DNA from 3 places in the Arthrobacter sp. B2060 genome. Region 2 is predicted to be linked to each of the others. Evidence: riboswitches for the same ligand, from Rfam matches in the RefSeq annotation. Region 2 holds a riboswitch; each other region holds the start of a gene.

Region 1 (5,273 bases), on a different contig from region 2:
ACGCGGGGGTCGGCTTCTCCAGTTCCTTGATTTGCCAGATGGTGCCAACGGGAGGCGCCGGGACGAACCGCAGCTTCCAACCCATTTCCGCCGGAGTGTGATCCCCCTTGACGTTATTGCACCGGAGGCAGGCCGCCACGAGGTTTTCCCAGGTATCCGCACCGCCCCGAGATTTCGGCTGGACGTGGTCTATGGTGTGGGCTGCCTTGCCGCAGTACGCGCATCGGTGGCCGTCCCTGCGCAGCACCCCGCGCCGGCTCACTGCGGTGACCATGTTATAGCGCGGCCGGATATAACGGTTCAGGAGAATCACGGAGGGGCGGCCCATGATGTCCTTCGGCCCCACGACGGGATCGTCACCTTCGGCAACCACGCTGGCTTTTCCTGTGAGCACAAGAACCAGCGCCCGGCGGAAGGTCACAACCGCCAAGGGTTCATATCCAGCATTAAGTACGAGCGTGCGCATGCGCATACCTCTTCACGGCCGCACCCGGCAGAGGCGCGAGGGCCGGCTGCCCTCTGCATGTCCGGGCTATGGATCGACACCACAAGAGTAAACACTCTTAGCGCATATCGACGAATCGGCCTAACATTCGGCCACGGCGTGTCGGCGTTCAGCCCGGGAAGTTTTAAGACAAAAGGACCCCCGCCGCAGGGGCAGGGGTCCTTTTAAGCCTTTGCTCGTGGCTTAGCCGCCGACGCGGATGAAGACCGGGCCGGAGCCGACGTTCACGCTGAACAGCGCGGTGGTTCCGCCGTTCCAGCCACCGTGAACAGCCTGGCCGTTGCCGACGTAGACAGCGATGTGGGCCAGGCCCATGCCGCCGTTTTGGTAGTAGGCGAGGTCGCCCGGCTTGGCTTCGGCAGCGCTGACAGTGCGGCCGAGGGACAGGTAACCTGCCGGCCAGCCGTGGTAGTTGATGCCCACAGCGGCCAGCGAGTTGGTGGCCAGCATGGTGCAGTCCTGCGAGACGCCCAGCTGGGCGTATGCGGCAGCAGCGATGGCAGCTCCCTTGCCGCTTGCCGAGGACGTGTTGGCAGCAGGTGCAGCTTCCACCTTCGCGGTGGCCTGAACTGCCGGAGCAGCCTTGACGGCCGGGGCTTCCACGGCCGGCGCGGCTTCCTGGACGTTGACGACCGGCTTGGGAGCCTCAACGACGGGGGCCGGGGTGGTGGTGATCGCCGGCTTCTCGTAGGAGATGGCGATGCTGGATGCGGCCGAAATCGGTGCCGACGCCAGGGACTGCACTTCCAGGGTGGACGTGGAAGCCGAGTCGCGCTGAACGTTGGTCTCAGCAGCGTTGGCGGCGATGCCGCTGGTCAGAACGAGTCCGGAGGCGGCAGCGATAACAGCAGCCTGACGGCCTACTCCGCCGGCGTTGTCGCCGACAGCCTTGGCAATGACGGACAGCGAGTTGGTCTTGGTGACCTCGGCGCGGTGGCGTGCAATGGTCGCACGTGTAGTCATGATTTCTCTCTTTCGTGTTCCACGGCCCGCTGTAGCAGGCCGCGGTTTAGCGACGCGCCGGCGTCTTGGGGGTACGCCGAATCGTCTCGAATGGGGGGTTTTAGCGAAGGGTGTAGAACGAGGACGTGCCCGTGGCGGACACTGCATGCAGGATGGTGCCCTGCGAGGGGTTCAGCGCGCTGATCATCATGCCGTTGCCAACGTAGATGCCAACGTGGGCACCGCCGTTCTGCATGACCAGGTCGCCGGGAGCGGGAGTCGACGTGGGCTTCATGGCTGTCCACGCATTGACGCGCGGAATGCTGATGCCCGCCTGTGCGTAGACCCACTGGGTGAAGCCGGAGCAGTCCCAGCCGCTGGGAGTGGTGCCACCCCAGACGTACGGGCTGCCGATACCGGTGTAGGCGATGCCCGCGAGACCTGACGTTGCACCCGAGCCTGCGGCGTCAACCAGTTTCCCGGCCTTGGCCGCGATGGTTTCCACGGCAGCTTCGGGGCTGGCCGTGTCGTCGCTGGACTGGGGCGCGACTGTCTCAATGACGGGGGCTGCCTCGGTGGTAACGGCAGGACGCTCGAAGGAGACGGTTGCGGTGGGCGCGGCGGTCACAGCAAGCTGTGCCGCCTGGGATCCGGACTCAGCGGAGGCGGAAACACCGATGTTGGCGTCGGACGCGTTGGCTGGCATGCCGGCGCTCAGGACGAGACCTGAAGCGGCCGCAATGACTGCTGCCTGACGACCTACTGTGCCTGCATTGGCGCTTACTGCCTTGGACACGGAGTCCAGCGGGTTCTTACGAACCGTTTGCGCACGGTGGCGCGCAAGATTGTGGCGTGAAGACACGAAGGTAGCCTCTCCCAATGCCTACGAGGTGAGCTGTCGGATTCGGATGGGAGTCACCCGGCCGCGCCGCTTCCTGGGAAGCTTTGCGACTTAACCCCAAGGCCTTCTTGCGAAGACCAAAATTGGTTCCCCCGCCCCTGCCAGACGATGTAATGCGAACGGACCTTGAGCGGTGGCAGAGTTAGGCAATCCACTCAAGGGCGTCAACTTCGGAAAAGTTGACGCGGTTTAGACGGTACAACAGTTCGGAGGGAATGTCACATTCAGGTCACGGCGTGTCACGAGAATCTGAGAGCTCTCCATCGGCTTTGCTTACAGCCAGCCTTCGGGATCAACGACTTCTCCGTTGACCATCACCTCAAAGTGGAGGTGGCAGCCGGTGGATGCGCCGGTGGTCCCGCTGAGTGCCACCGTGTCGCCCCGGCTGACCTTCTGGCCGACCTGAACGCTCGATGACGACAAATGGTTATACGTGGTTTCGAGGCCGTTGCCATGGTCGATGACAACCCTGTTGCCGCCGCCAAACTCGTGCCAGCCCGCAAACGTGACCGTGCCGCTGGCCGCTGCGTACACCTCTGTTCCACACTGGGCCGCGAAGTCCTGGCCACGGTGGAACTCTCCGGCGCCGCCAGTGATGGGGCTCACGCGGTATCCGAAGGGCGAGGACTTCACCATGGTGGCCAAGGGCATGCCAAGGCTGCCGACGGAGGCTGCGCGGCTGATACTGCCGGCGGACTGTGCGCTCAGGAGCTGCTTGAGCTTGCCATCCGGGTCACCGGCTGTCGCAACGGAGGTGCGGCTGAAGTCAATCTTGGCTGCCGCCTCGGCGGAGACCTCTGGCTGCGCCGTGGCGGCACCTGCGGCGGCCGGGGCGCTGTGGTCGGCCGTGGCCAGGACCGGGCTCGTGGCGGGCACTGTGACGGTCAGCAGGAGGCCCGAGGCGGCAAGGGCCACGCCGACCTTCTGCCCGACTCCGCTGGCAGCGGCGAAGTCAGCGACCTGACGGAAAGGACTGCGTTGCTTCCGCGCTTGACGCTGCGCATCGCGGGGTCGCTCAGCGGCGACCGCTACGGGCGTGCGGGGCTCGGCAGCGGAGCCGGTAGCGCGGCGGCGGCCCCGGGCATTCTGCATGGTCAAGAACGGTTCCTCTCTGGGTAGCCTGCGAAGTTAGCTGTCGGATTCGGGTCAGAGAGTTGATCGACCCGGTCCGCAATGACAAGCCTTTTTGGCACAGAGGTATCCGGGGATTCCGTCTGTGGAAGGTGGCTTGCTGCTGCGGACTTCACCCCAAGGCCGTTTTAAACGGCCAGTTGTGGTTCCTCCGCCTCTGCCAGAAGGTGTTTCGAGCGACTGATCCGCTGGCAGAGTTCGGCTCCGGATCAGGTAACGCTTTGGTATCGGCGCTGCGACTTAACTATAGGCGATTAAAGCTTGCGGTAATAATTCCGTTATCTTGCTTGTGCAAAAGTGGTGGGTCATCCTGCCAGCTGATGTCGGACAACCTGCACCGGGGTGACTCAGGCCACCCGGACAAACACGTGCGCAGCAACTTCGGGCGGCAACTCGAGGGCGCCGTCGATGCCAGGGACACGCACGGAAATGTACTCCCCGACCCGTTCCAGCGACACGGTCGCTCCCGGGCGGATCCCGCCCTCGTCCAGCTGCTGCAGGAGTTCGGGCTCGACCTGAATCGGTTCGGCGAGCCTGCTGACGGTCACCCGCGAGTCCGGGCCATAACTGCCCATGGCGTCCAGCAGGTTCAGGTCGACGTCGGCAAAGGTGCGTGTCGGCTCGCCGCCCAGCGCAGCCAGCCCGGGAATGGGGTTGCCATAGGGCGATTCCGTGGGGTGATTCAGCATCTCGTAGATCCTGCGTTCCACGCGTTCGCTCATCACGTGTTCCCACCGACACGCTTCGTCATGAACATACGCCCAGTCCAGGCCAATGACGTCGGCAAGCAGGCGCTCGGCCAGCCGGTGCTTGCGCATCACCTCGGTGGCGCGTTTGCGCCCTACTTCGGTCAACTCCAGGTGCCGGTCGCCGGTAACCACAACCAGCCCGTCCCGCTCCATCCGTCCGACGGTCTGGGAGACGGTAGGACCCGAATGGCGGAGGCGCTCGGCGATGCGGGCACGCAGTGCCACGATGTTCTCTTCTTCCAGCTCCAAAATGGTCCGAAGATACATCTCCGTGGTGTCGATCAGATCCGTCATTCAGCTCAGCTCCTCGAGCACAGTACTTGCGTTCTCCCACGGTACCGCGGGCCCCTCGTCTGGCGGCTCGGCATCCAGCCGCCGCGGCCCCAATCCGGCGGCGGTGCAACGCCGACTGTCCGCCTGTTCGTCCACCAAAAGCTTAGCCTATTTTGAATTACTCCGGATAAACCGCGGCGTCTCAATGACTGGACTGTGACGGGCACGGTTCCCGGGATTTCCGCGTCTCAGGCAGAATAAAGGGGGCCTTCGCGGGCAGCCATACCTGACCGCCGGTCACCAACTGTCCCCGCCGATCCGCATGTCCATGCCGAAAATTGGAGCCCCTGTGAGCGAGACCAGCATCACCATCCCAGCAAACCTCCTGCCCAAGGATGGACGGTTCGGCGCCGGACCTTCCAAGGTCAGGCCGGAGCAGGTCGAGGCGCTGTCCGCAGCCGCCACCACGCTCCTGGGCACGTCCCACCGCCAGGCGCCGGTGAAGAACCTTGTCGGATCGGTTCGTGAGGGCCTCAGCACGTTCTTCCGCGCCCCCGAGGGCTATGAAGTTATCCTCGGCGTGGGTGGCTCGACGGCGTTCTGGGACGTGGCGAGTTTTGGCCTCGTGGAGCAGAAGGCCCAGCACCTCTCCTTCGGTGAGTTCGGTTCGAAGTTTGCCGCGGCCACCAACAAGGCCCCGTTCCTTGCGGATTCGTCCATCATCAAGTCGGAGCCGGGAACCTGCCCCGAGCCCCGGGCAGAGGCAGGCGTT
Region 2 (5,273 bases):
GGGAGGGTGCGCCGCTGCGCGGCCGTGCCGGCAGCGGATTTACTCTCGACCCCATGACTTTGCAACGAACGGACGTCGATGGAGTTCCCGTGGCCTGGGTGGCTAGCTGGCCGGGTCGTACCCGAACTCGCGGAGCTCCTGCGGGCAACGGCAGGCCGCCGCGATCTTCCTCGCCCACTCGACCGCGTCCTCGCGCTTCGGCAACTCCAGCACGGTGAACCCACCCGTGAGTTCGGAGCCCGGATAGATCTCGGGACTCACCGACCCATCGGCGGAGACCAGCACGGGAGCGACTTCCTCCTCGATCCCACCGCCGAATACGTAGACGCCGGCAGCCTTCGCCTCCTCGATCACAGCGTGGGATTCGGCGAAGACTATCGGGAACTCCTCGTCGGTGAGCACCATGGCTTCGCTCGGGAAGGAGATGAGGTATTTGGTCATGTCTCGATGGTGCCTGCGGGCGGGCCGGACAGCAACGGTTTGTGGATAGTTGAAGGCAACCATTCGCGCCCCTGCCCGTCCCCTAGGAACCCAGCAACTCCTGCACGAGCTCGCGGCATTTCCGGTAGGACGAGGCCTTCGGGTCAATCAGCGCGAAGTGGTCGCCCGGAACCTTGACCACCTGGACCGGCGCCCCGGCGGCGCGGGCCGCTGCGGCGTACGCTTCCGACTGGCTCATGGGAACGGTGCGGTCCTCGAGTCCGTGCACAGCATAGATCGGCACGTCCAGCGGAACCGCACTCATGGGGTCGGCATACTTGTGGCGCTTGGGGTATTTCCCGGACGAACCGCCCATGAGGTTGCTGACCGCCCCGTTGCTGAGGTCAAGCCAGTCCGCCTGGGCGAGGTTGAGCAGCCCGGACTGGCTGACCACGCCTGTCAGGTGCACCGCCTCGCCGTTGAGGTTCCTTTCCACCTGCCGGTCAGCATCCGGGGTTCCCAGCCCGGCCAGCCGGTCCCGTCCTGCCGCCCAGACGGCAAGGTGGCCGCCGGCGGAGTGGCCCAGCGCCACCACCTTGGCAAGGTCAAGCCCGTGCTCTTCAGCGACTCCGCGGAGCCTGTCGATCCCGGCCAGCACGTCCTCGAAGGTGTGCGGCCAGCCGCCGCCGTTGCCTGCCCGCCGGTATTCCAGGTTCCAGGCCGCCATCCCGTGGGCTGCGAGGTCCTTCGCCAGCGGTTCGCCCAGCTCGGCCCCGTACTGCGAGCGCCAGTATCCGCCGTGGATGACCACCACGATGCCTCGGGTCGCCGGCCGCTTGCCGTTCCGTGATGAGGATGCTGGCGGCGTTTCCGGCAGGAAGAGCTCGCCCCATTGGCTGGGGTGGTCGCCGTACTGGTACTTCTGCCGCTTCACTGCATCCTCCTTGGGTCCGGGTGGGCAGGAGGCAACAAGTGCCCCCGGCGTCACCACTGCCGTAGCACCCAGCAGTCCAGAGAACGGCAGGGTCCGACGGCGCACATCAGCCATGTCCCGAGCCTACAGGGACGCGGCTCCCCCCGGGCGGAAGAGAGTGGCCGAGGTGGCGCGGCCGGTGTCACACAGGCGGCTGTCGCACGCCCTTGATAGTTTTGGAATCATGGCAAGCAACTGGGATCGCCTGGACGTCAGTCAGCGCGACTCCGTGCAGGAAAACGTGGAACTGTATGAGCGCGTCCGGCCTGCCCTGAAGCTTGTCACCCGCGACGTCCTGCAGATGCTGCGGACCATGCTCAAGGACACCGAGGTCACGCCGCTGTTCGTGACCGGCCGCACCAAAACCGTGGACTCCTTCCGGGAGAAAATCTCCCGCACCGAGGAGCCCCTGGAACCCGGCGGCCCGCGCGTCCTGAAGTTCCCCGACCCGTTCCGCACCCTCAATGACATGGTGGGTGTCCGCGTCATCACCAAGCTTCCTGCGGAAAATGCGGTGGTGGCCAACCTCATTAAGCGGCAGCGGCAGCTGTTCGACTGCCGCGGAGACCGCGAGAAGGACATCGGCTCCATCGAGTCCGGGACGTACGGCTACTCCAGCCGCCACCTGATTCTGCGGACCATCCAGAATGAGGCCGTCAAGGAGTACCAGAAGGCCTTCAACCCCGAAGCCCAGCCCAATGGCAGCTACTTCTTCGAATGCCAGATCCGCACAGTGTTCGCGCATGCATGGAGCGAGATTGAACACGACATCCGCTTCAAGGCGGAGGATCCACGGGCCTGGACCCCGCATTTCGACCGTCAGTTCACCGCCACGGCCGCCATGCTGGAGACGGTGGAGAGCGCCTTCGCGGACCTGCACGAACGCTACGAGGAGGTCCGCGGCTACTGGGACATGGACGGTGAAGGCGCCGCCCCGCTCACACCCAACCGCATCCGCGACGTCTGGCGGACGCTGCTGCCGCACGTGGACCGCAAAGTGGATGACGACTGGGGGTGGGCAGCCGAACTCATGGCAGCCCACGGCCTGAACCAGACCGTCCAGCTCGCCGGGCTTCTCAGCGCCAACAGGATCACCGAGGTCCGCAAGGCCCTGGACCACCGCTACTCCCCCGGCCCGGACCGGCTGCTGGATGACCTCCTCCTCTGGCAGTACGGGACGAAGCACATCGACCTCACCGCCGAGGAGCCTGACGCCGTTCCGCACCCGCGGCGCGACAGCCTCCTGCGGAGGCTGAAACAGATCGAGCGGTACCGCCAGACCAAGAAGTAGGCATCGGCAGGGCTGGTTTTGCCCTGCCAGCACGAACAGCCAGCGCCCGGCGCCGCGACACACCTCCGTTACCTTAATGTGACTTTTGGAAAAGGCTCCCGTACCGTGGAAGACGTGCCTTCCTCACCGGGGAAGGCACTCCCGCGCTGATTGCCTAACTCTGCCGCCGCCCGGGATCCGTTCACAGACCATGCACGGCAGAGACGGGGAAACCAATTTTGGCCCGCACGAACGGGCCTTGGGGTGAAGCCGCGCAGTTCCTGAACTTGTCAGGGCTCCTGAATTTGTCAGGGCGCGCGGCCGGGTGTCTCCCATCCGAATCCGACAGCTCACCTCGCAGGCATCGGGAGAGGCTCCTTCATGTCGTCACGCTTTACCCGTGCCCGCCGCGCAGCGGCCGGCCGTTCGAATCCGTTCGTATCCGCATCGCGTGCTGTTACGGCTAATGCCGGAGGACTGGGACGCCAGGCCGCCGTAATCCTCGCGGCATCGGGACTCGCCTTCACCGGCAGCATGGCAGCGAACGCCGCCAACGCGCCGGCCCAGAAGGACGCCGCCCCCGCGTCAGCGCCCACGGCCGCCAGCCAGGTCCAGGCACCCCTGAGCGCCAGCTCCAGCGTCAAGATCGCTTTCGAGCGCCCCGCGGTGAAGTCCACTCCTGCCCCCGTGGTGCAGGCGCCCGCCGTCGCCGAAAAGCAGGCTGCCCCGGCAGCCCCCCGGGCCGCTGCCGCTCCCGCCGCTCCCGTTGCCGCCTCGAAGGTTTCTGCACCGAAGGTCACCGTCAAGTCCGCACCGGCGCCCGCGAAGGCTCCCGCTGCCGCCGCCGGCGGCATCAATGCCTCGATGGTATCGGCGGCCTACGCCCAGCTGGGCATCACCCAGGACTGCACCGCGATGGTGGAAAAGGCACTCGGCGCCTCCGGCATCCGGGTGGGCGACCTTGCTCCGATGCAGTTCATGAACCACGGCAAAGTCGTGTCCACTCCCCAGCCCGGTGACATGGTGGTCCAGTCCGGCCACGTGGGAATCTTCGTGGGCAACGGCAAGGTGCTCAGCGGCGGCATGAACGGGGTCAACGAGACTGTGGTTCACCCGCTGTCCTGGCTGACCGCCACCGGCCCCGTCACCTTCGTGCGCGCCGGAGCCTGACAACGCCAAAGCCTGCTAACGCCGAAGCCGGTGTTCCGCTGCCTTGGGGGCAGCGGGGCACCGGCTTCTTCTGCTAGCCGAGAACTGCCCGGTTCCGTCCGAGGGATTTGGCCTCATAGAGCGCGGCGTCAGCGGCTGCTATCGGTCCGTCCAGGCTGAGCACCCCCGCGTCCACCGCAGCGATGCCGTAGCTGACGGTGGGCATTTTCGGCACGTCGGGAACCGACCCCTCGGCGAGCCGCCGGCTGATTTCCTTGACGATGATCTTCGCGGAGTAGGGGCTCGCGCCCGGGGCAAACACGATGAACTCCTCGCCGCCGTACCTCCCCACGAGGTCCGTGGAGCGGACCGTTGCACGGCAGGCCTCGGCGAAGGCCTGAAGCGCCAGGTCGCCGGCAGCGTGGCCATGGGTGTCATTGATGGCCTTGAAGTGGTCCAGGTCCGCGAGGATCAGCGCTCCCCCGCTCTTGTTGCCCCGGCCGCGGCGGAGCTGTTCGGACGCCATATCCAAGAATGCCGATCGGTTGAGCAAGCCCGTGAGCCCGTCCTGGCTGGCGACAGTTGTCAGCGCCCGCGTGTGCTGCTCGGTGCTGAGCCCGGCCATGCTGAAGGAGACCACCGCGAGGAGCACCATGGTAACCAGGGTGGTCACGGCGGAACCGAAGTAGGTCACGAACGTTGGGCTGTCGGGGCCTGCAGCGATAAAGACGATCAGCCGGCCCAGATAGAACACTGAAACACCGGCGGCAGCGATCGCCATGGGAATGCGGACCCGTGTGTACCCGGGTTCCAAACGCCACAGCTCGCGTGAGGTGAGGGCAATCATCAGTGACATCGACGCGAGAAAAACGGCGCCCCCGGACCAGACGTTCGAGCCGGGATTGTCGAGGGCAGAAGCCACGCCAGCCACGACGGGAAGGGCGCTGAAAAGCCAGAAGTTGTGTTTCGGCGTCCGCAGCGAACGCGCACCGGCCCAGGCGCTCCCGGCCCCGGCAACCAGCAGGACATTTCCCAACGTATTGGCCCACCACTGGTGCGGCGTGCCGTTGAGGAGAAAACATGCGGAACCGCAAAGAAACAGCAGCAGGGCGGCGCACCACCAGGCACTGTACGGGGAGCGCGTGCTGCGGAAGGCGGAGAAGTAAAAGAGGAGACCGAGCGCGAACGCCATCACAGCGAACGCAATCCGCAATGTTGCCGTGTCCAGCACCATTCCCCACCACCCCGAATCCCCACCCGTTGTGCTGACCAGTATCGCACCGGCCGGTGGTTCACCAGGCAGGGCGCGTGGGAATGTTTCCGCGCACATGGCAGCCATCGATACTGAACTCCATGAGCCCGGGCCGCCCTAAGCTGCCATTCGACGCTTTGCTGGTCCGTCCCACTCTCGTGGCAATAGGCCGGTCCGCCGGACATCACTTGGTCTGGACTCTCTTCCTG
Region 3 (5,273 bases), on a different contig from region 2:
CCGCGGCACAGCCCACAACATACAAGGCGCCGGAGGGCTTGGCGTGCGCGTGTCACGGGCACATTGTCCGCGCTCCGGCATGACGGAAGGCGCGGTCCTGCAAGGTATTCTGTTTTGGTGTTTGGACGTAAAAAAGAAGCGCCAGCGGCGCAGGACGTAGTAGACCAACAGGCTGCTGATGCAGCTGCCCGGCAGCCCGGGGTCATGGGCAAGGGGGCACCCACGCCCAAGCGCAAGGCGCAGGAAGCAGCACGCAAGCGGCCTCTCGTGCCCGAGGACCGCAAAGCTTCAAAGGCCGCCGAGCGAGCCGCCGTGCAGGAGCAGCGCCTGAAAATGCGCCAGGCGCTCGATACCGGCGACGAGCGGTTCCTTCCGATCCGTGACAAGGGGCCGCAGAAGCGGTTTGCCCGCGACTATGTGGACGCTCGGTTCAGCCTCGGCGAGTACCTCATGTTCGGTGCGTTGATCTTTGTGATCGTGTCACTGGTGGTTCCGTCCTCGAGCGAACAGATGATTTATGTCCTCGGCGGTTTCTGGGTCATGTTCCTTGCAGTCTTCGTGGACGTGTTCATCCTGTCCCGGCAGCTTCGCAAGAGGCTGACTCAGAAGTTCGGGGAAGTGGAGCGCGGCACTGTCTGGTATGGCTCGATGCGTTCCCTGCAGTTCCGGAAGCTTCGCCTCCCCAAGCCGCAGGTCCGGCGCGGCCAGTTCCCGTCCTGACTCCCAGCGTTCCATTCTCCGGGCCTCCTTCCGGATCCGGCGCGGAATATACAGCAGCCCCCGGCGGTGTCACCGCCGGGGGCTGCTGTATGTCTGCGCCGGAAATCCCTACGCCGGAGGCACTCCCGCCGAGGAACCCGCAGGCTGCGTTTAGGCAGCGCGCCGGGATTTGGCCAAACGCCTGTTGATGCGCGCCGCCCAGAACGGACCTTCATAAAGGAACGCTGTGTACCCCTGAACGAGCGTGGCACCGGCATCCAGCCGGTCCTGGACGTCCTGGGACGTCTCCACTCCGCCCACGGAAACCAGCGTCAGCCGGCCGTCCGTTGCGTCCTTAAGCCGGCGCAAAACCTCCAGCGAGCGGGCCTTCAGCGGAGCCCCGGACAGCCCGCCCGCCCCGCAGGCTTCGATCTTTTCGCTGTCAGACTTCAGGCCCGTCCGTCCGATGGTCGTGTTCGTCGCGATGATGCCGTCGAGGCCCAGGTCCAGCGCGAGCCGGGCAACGTCATCGATGTCCTCATCGCTGAGGTCAGGCGCGATCTTGACCAGCAGGGGCACGTGCCGGCCGGCCGCTTTGTCAGCTTCCTCCCCCACAGCCGTCAAAAGGGGCCGCAGGGTCTCCACATTCTGCAGGAGCCGGAGGCCCGGCGTGTTGGGGGAACTCACGTTCACCACGAGGTAGTCCGCCGCCGGAGCGAGGCTGCGCGCGCTGATGAGGTAGTCCTCCACAGCATCTTCAAGTTCCACAACCTTGCTTTTGCCGATGTTCACGCCGATGAGGGGACGAACCTTGGGGTGGCGCCGTTGCAGGGCAGCCCGGGCTGACTTGAGGCGCGGGGCCACGGCCGCAGCGCCGTCGTTGTTGAATCCCATCCTGTTGATGACCGCACGGTCTTCGATGAGCCGGAACAGCCGCGGCTGCTCGTTGCCCGGCTGGGCGCGGCCGGTGATGGTCCCCACCTCCACGTGCCCGAAGCCGAGCTCCGACAGGGCCTCGATGCCGTGGCCTTCCTTGTCAAAGCCGGCGGCGAGCCCGAACGGCGACGGGAAGGTGAGCCCAAAGGCATTCGTCTGCAGGGACGCGGGTGGGGCCGTAAACCGTGCCAGCAGCCGGCCCGCCCCGGTGGAATGGGCCAGCCGGATGCCTTTGAAGCCGATTTTGTGGGCGCGTTCGGCGTCCATCCATGAAAAGGCCAGCCTGAAGAAAGTCGGATATACGCGCATGCCTCTAGTTTTCCGTCTTCGGCGGTGCAGACCAAACCGGCCACGGCACGTGTCGACCACCAGCGGCGCGTCTAGTCTGGTGCCATGGAGTGGCAGAGCGACATCCTCGGCGAGGGCTTCGAATCCTTTGCCTTCGAGGCCGTGGGCAGCGACGGCGTCGCACGGACGGCGACGCTTGTCCGCTATGCCCCATTGAACAACCCCGCACCGCCTGCGGCGAACCCAGCGCCACCTTCGGCGCAGGGGGAGCGGCACCGGCGCCGTGCAGTGCTGTTCCTGCACGGCTGGAGCGATTACTTTTTCAATGTTGAACTGGCACGCTTCTGGAACGGCCAGGACTTCGAGTTTTTTGCCCTGGACATGCACAACCACGGCCGCAGCCTGCGCCCCGAGGCGCACGGCGGGTACGTTGCCGACCTGGCAAACTACGACGCCGAAATCAGCACCGCCGTCGGCATGATCACGGCGATGGAGCCCGCGGCGCCGCTGTCGCTTGTGATGATGGGGCACTCCACCGGCGGCCTCGTGGCGGCCCTGTGGGTGAGCCGGAATCCGGGGGTGGTGTCACAGCTGGTCCTGAACAGTCCGTGGCTGGAAATGCACGGCAGTTCCCTGGTCCGGCGGGCCGCCTGGACCATGGTGGAGCCCCTCGCCCGCTTCCGGCCGGAGGCTGTGCTCCGCCTGCCCGAGCGCGGCTTCTACTGGCGCAGCATCAGCAACTCAGCCGAAGGGGAATGGACCCTTGATGACAAGTATCGGCCTCCTATGGCCTTTCCGGTCCGCGCCGGCTGGCTCAGCGCAGTCCTTGCCGGCCAGGCGCAGGTTGCACGCGGGCTCCATATCGGCATCCCCATCCTGGTGATGATTTCCGGTGCAAGCGCCAACGGGCCGTTCTGGACCGAAGAGATGCGCAGGACGGACGCAGTACTGGACGTCAACGTCATCGCCGTGCGGGCCCTCTCACTGGGCCAGAGCGTGTCCGTGGAGCGGATCGAGGGCGCCCTGCACGATGTTTTCCTGTCCCGTGCCGAGGTGCGCGCGGACGCATACCGGCGGCTGGCCCGGTGGATCCACGGCTTTGCCGCTGAGGACGAATCCTTCGGTCGGCTCCCATGAGAGTGGCCAGGTGCAGCCAGGAAGTCGCCCTGTTTGCCTATAGGTAGCTGGCGGGGTTGACGGTCCTGTTATTGACCATGACTTCAAAATGAAGATGGCAGCCGGTGGAGCTGCCGGTCGTTCCGACAGCGGCTATCCGTCCACCCTGCGCCAGGGTCTGGCCCTTGGAAACGCCGATGCTGGCCAGATGGTTGTATGTGGTCTTCAGTCCCTTGCCGTGGTCAACAACAATCCGGTTTCCGCCGCCGTACGGGCTCCAGCCTGCCTCGGTGACCTTTCCCCTGGCCGCAGCCAGAACGGGCGTGCCGCACGCCCCGGCGAAGTCAAGCCCCGTATGTAATTCGCCGATTGCCCCGGTCAGGGGATTGACGCGGTGCCCATATGGGGAAGTCACGATCGTAGAGGCGAGCGGTGCCCGCAGGCCTGCCGAAGGCGCGGAAGCCCGGGCGGGTTTCGGTGCCGGCTTCCGTACCGGTTTGGGTGCGGCCTTCAGTGCCGGTTTCCGCGCCGGCTTCGATGCCGCTTTCCGCGCAGCTTTCGGTGCCGCTTTCCGCGCGGCTTTCGGTGCCGCTTTCGCTGCCGCTTTCGCTGCCGGGGAGGCCTTGACCTGGGGCTGGTCAAAAACCAGTGGAGATCCTGCATCCGCGAGCAGGGAGGGTTGTGCGGCCGGAGCGGCCACTGCACTGGCAGGAGCCTCCCCCGTGGCCAAGATCCCTGTTGGGGCGGCGTGAGCCGTGGAGAGTACGGTCATGCCGATCATTCCCGTCACCGCCGCCGCAACAGCCAGCTTTTGGCCGCGGCCCCGCGGCCTGGGCACCGGGGATGAGGCTGCCCGGCGGCGGCCCTTACTGGATGTGCGCGGGAAAATGGCACGGCGCAAGCCGTGATTGTCGTGGGAAGGCACAGCGTAGGTCCTCTCGACGCCGGCGAAATTAGCTGTCGGATTCGGACGAGTGGACTGTCCGGCCTCCCCTGCCGCGCGCCTCACAGGCTGCAGTGACAGGGCCAGGCTTCACCCCAAGACGCCCAAAGGCGTCATTCATGGGTCTTCCGCCCCCGCCTGGAGTGAAGGGATCATGTACCGCCGGCGGGGTTTGGCGAAGCGGGTACACGCATACCCGGTGAAGGTATGTGGTACTAACCATGAAACCAAGAAAAACAGGGTGTTACAAATTCGTTACGTAGAGGATGGCGTGTTGCGGTTGCAGAAGGGGGAGAAAGCGACTAGGTGGCTGCCCTAAATCCGACCAGCTGGCTGCCGGTGGGCGGGGTTGCAGTGGCGGCGGGCCAACAGGAGACAAGGCGTGTCGGTAGGCTCGGTCCATGGTTGACCACGAGAACTTGATAAAGGTCAGAACCGCTTACGATTCGGTTGCCGAGGCTTACTCGAGGGTGATCCCCGATACAGCCTTTGAGTCGCTTCTCGACATGGCCATGGTCGACGAGTTCGCGGGCCACATTCGCACCTCCGCGGACCGGCTAGTGATCGACGCCGGATGCGGCGCCGGCCGAATGAGCAAATACCTGACCCGCACGGGACTGAACGTCACAGGTGTGGACCTGTCGCCCGAGATGATCCGGGTCGCGCAGCAGCTCCATCCCGGTCTCTGCTTTGAAGTGGGAGAGTTGACCGACCTGCCGGCATCCGATTCTGCTGCCGACGGCATACTTGCCTGGTATTCGATCATCCACTCCCCCAGGGCAGAGTTGCCGGCAATTGCGCGGGAGTTCTGGAGAGTCCTCCGCCCATCCGGCTCGGCGCTCATCGCTTTCCAGGCCGGCAGCGGCCATCGCACTATTAACCACGCCTACGGACATGATGTCGAGCTCAGAGCAGAACTGCATTCCCCCGAGGAAGTAGCCACCCGGTTCACTGAGCAAGGCTTCGTGGCACGCGCACAACTAGTACGCTCACCGAGAGCCATGGAAAGCCACCAGCAGGCCGCCATTCTGCTTGGCAAACCACAGCATTAGATCCTGGGCGCGCGTAGTAGTGCCGCGTGCCAGGGAAACTTCTTCGAATATCGTGAGGGTGAAGCGCGGGCCCTACCCGGGCTGATGGGTGGCGGCCGCCATGGGAGTCTTGGCAGCATCCACCGCTCCCCCGTAGCGGCGGTCCCGCTGTGCGTAGATGCCCACGGCGTCCCACAGGGTGCGGCGGTCGACGTCCGGCCAGAGCGTGTCCAGGAAGACGAACTCCGCATAGGCCGACT

What was found. Region 2 has a riboswitch for cyclic di-AMP ahead of AC5RUM_RS03100 (NlpC/P60 family protein). Riboswitches for the same ligand answer to the same signal wherever they lie in the genome.
Region 1: it holds a riboswitch for cyclic di-AMP, as region 2 does, so the genes downstream of both, AC5RUM_RS13510 (M23 family metallopeptidase) here and AC5RUM_RS03100 (NlpC/P60 family protein) in region 2, are expected to answer to the same signal.
Region 3: it holds a riboswitch for cyclic di-AMP, as region 2 does, so the genes downstream of both, AC5RUM_RS08735 (M23 family metallopeptidase) here and AC5RUM_RS03100 (NlpC/P60 family protein) in region 2, are expected to answer to the same signal.

What each region holds. Positions count from the first base shown of each region.
Region 1 covers NZ_JBNHFR010000007.1:54,619-59,891, reverse strand. Annotated here, with positions in the region: gene AC5RUM_RS13525 (HNH endonuclease) at 1-466, opposite strand, end outside; gene AC5RUM_RS13520 (NlpC/P60 family protein) at 689-1,468, opposite strand; gene AC5RUM_RS13515 (C40 family peptidase) at 1,569-2,243, opposite strand; cyclic di-AMP (ydaO/yuaA leader) riboswitch at 2,314-2,483, opposite strand; gene AC5RUM_RS13510 (M23 family metallopeptidase) at 2,622-3,446, opposite strand; cyclic di-AMP (ydaO/yuaA leader) riboswitch at 3,451-3,659, opposite strand; gene AC5RUM_RS13505 (iron-dependent transcriptional repressor DtxR) at 3,827-4,522, opposite strand; gene serC (phosphoserine transaminase) at 4,851-5,273, shown strand, end outside.
Region 2 covers NZ_JBNHFR010000001.1:644,412-649,684, forward strand. Annotated here, with positions in the region: gene AC5RUM_RS03085 (YciI family protein) at 103-441, opposite strand; gene AC5RUM_RS03090 (alpha/beta hydrolase) at 524-1,354, opposite strand; gene AC5RUM_RS03095 (GTP pyrophosphokinase) at 1,578-2,684, shown strand; cyclic di-AMP (ydaO/yuaA leader) riboswitch at 2,836-3,037, shown strand; gene AC5RUM_RS03100 (NlpC/P60 family protein) at 3,045-3,833, shown strand; gene AC5RUM_RS03105 (GGDEF domain-containing protein) at 3,907-5,046, opposite strand.
Region 3 covers NZ_JBNHFR010000003.1:415,694-420,966, reverse strand. Annotated here, with positions in the region: gene AC5RUM_RS08750 (DUF3043 domain-containing protein) at 118-720, shown strand; gene AC5RUM_RS08745 (quinone-dependent dihydroorotate dehydrogenase) at 871-1,944, opposite strand; gene AC5RUM_RS08740 (alpha/beta fold hydrolase) at 2,029-3,060, shown strand; gene AC5RUM_RS08735 (M23 family metallopeptidase) at 3,098-3,811, opposite strand; gene AC5RUM_RS08730 (hypothetical protein) at 3,810-3,947, shown strand; cyclic di-AMP (ydaO/yuaA leader) riboswitch at 3,970-4,143, opposite strand; gene AC5RUM_RS08725 (class I SAM-dependent methyltransferase) at 4,384-5,034, shown strand; gene AC5RUM_RS08720 (isoprenyl transferase) at 5,107-5,273, opposite strand, start outside.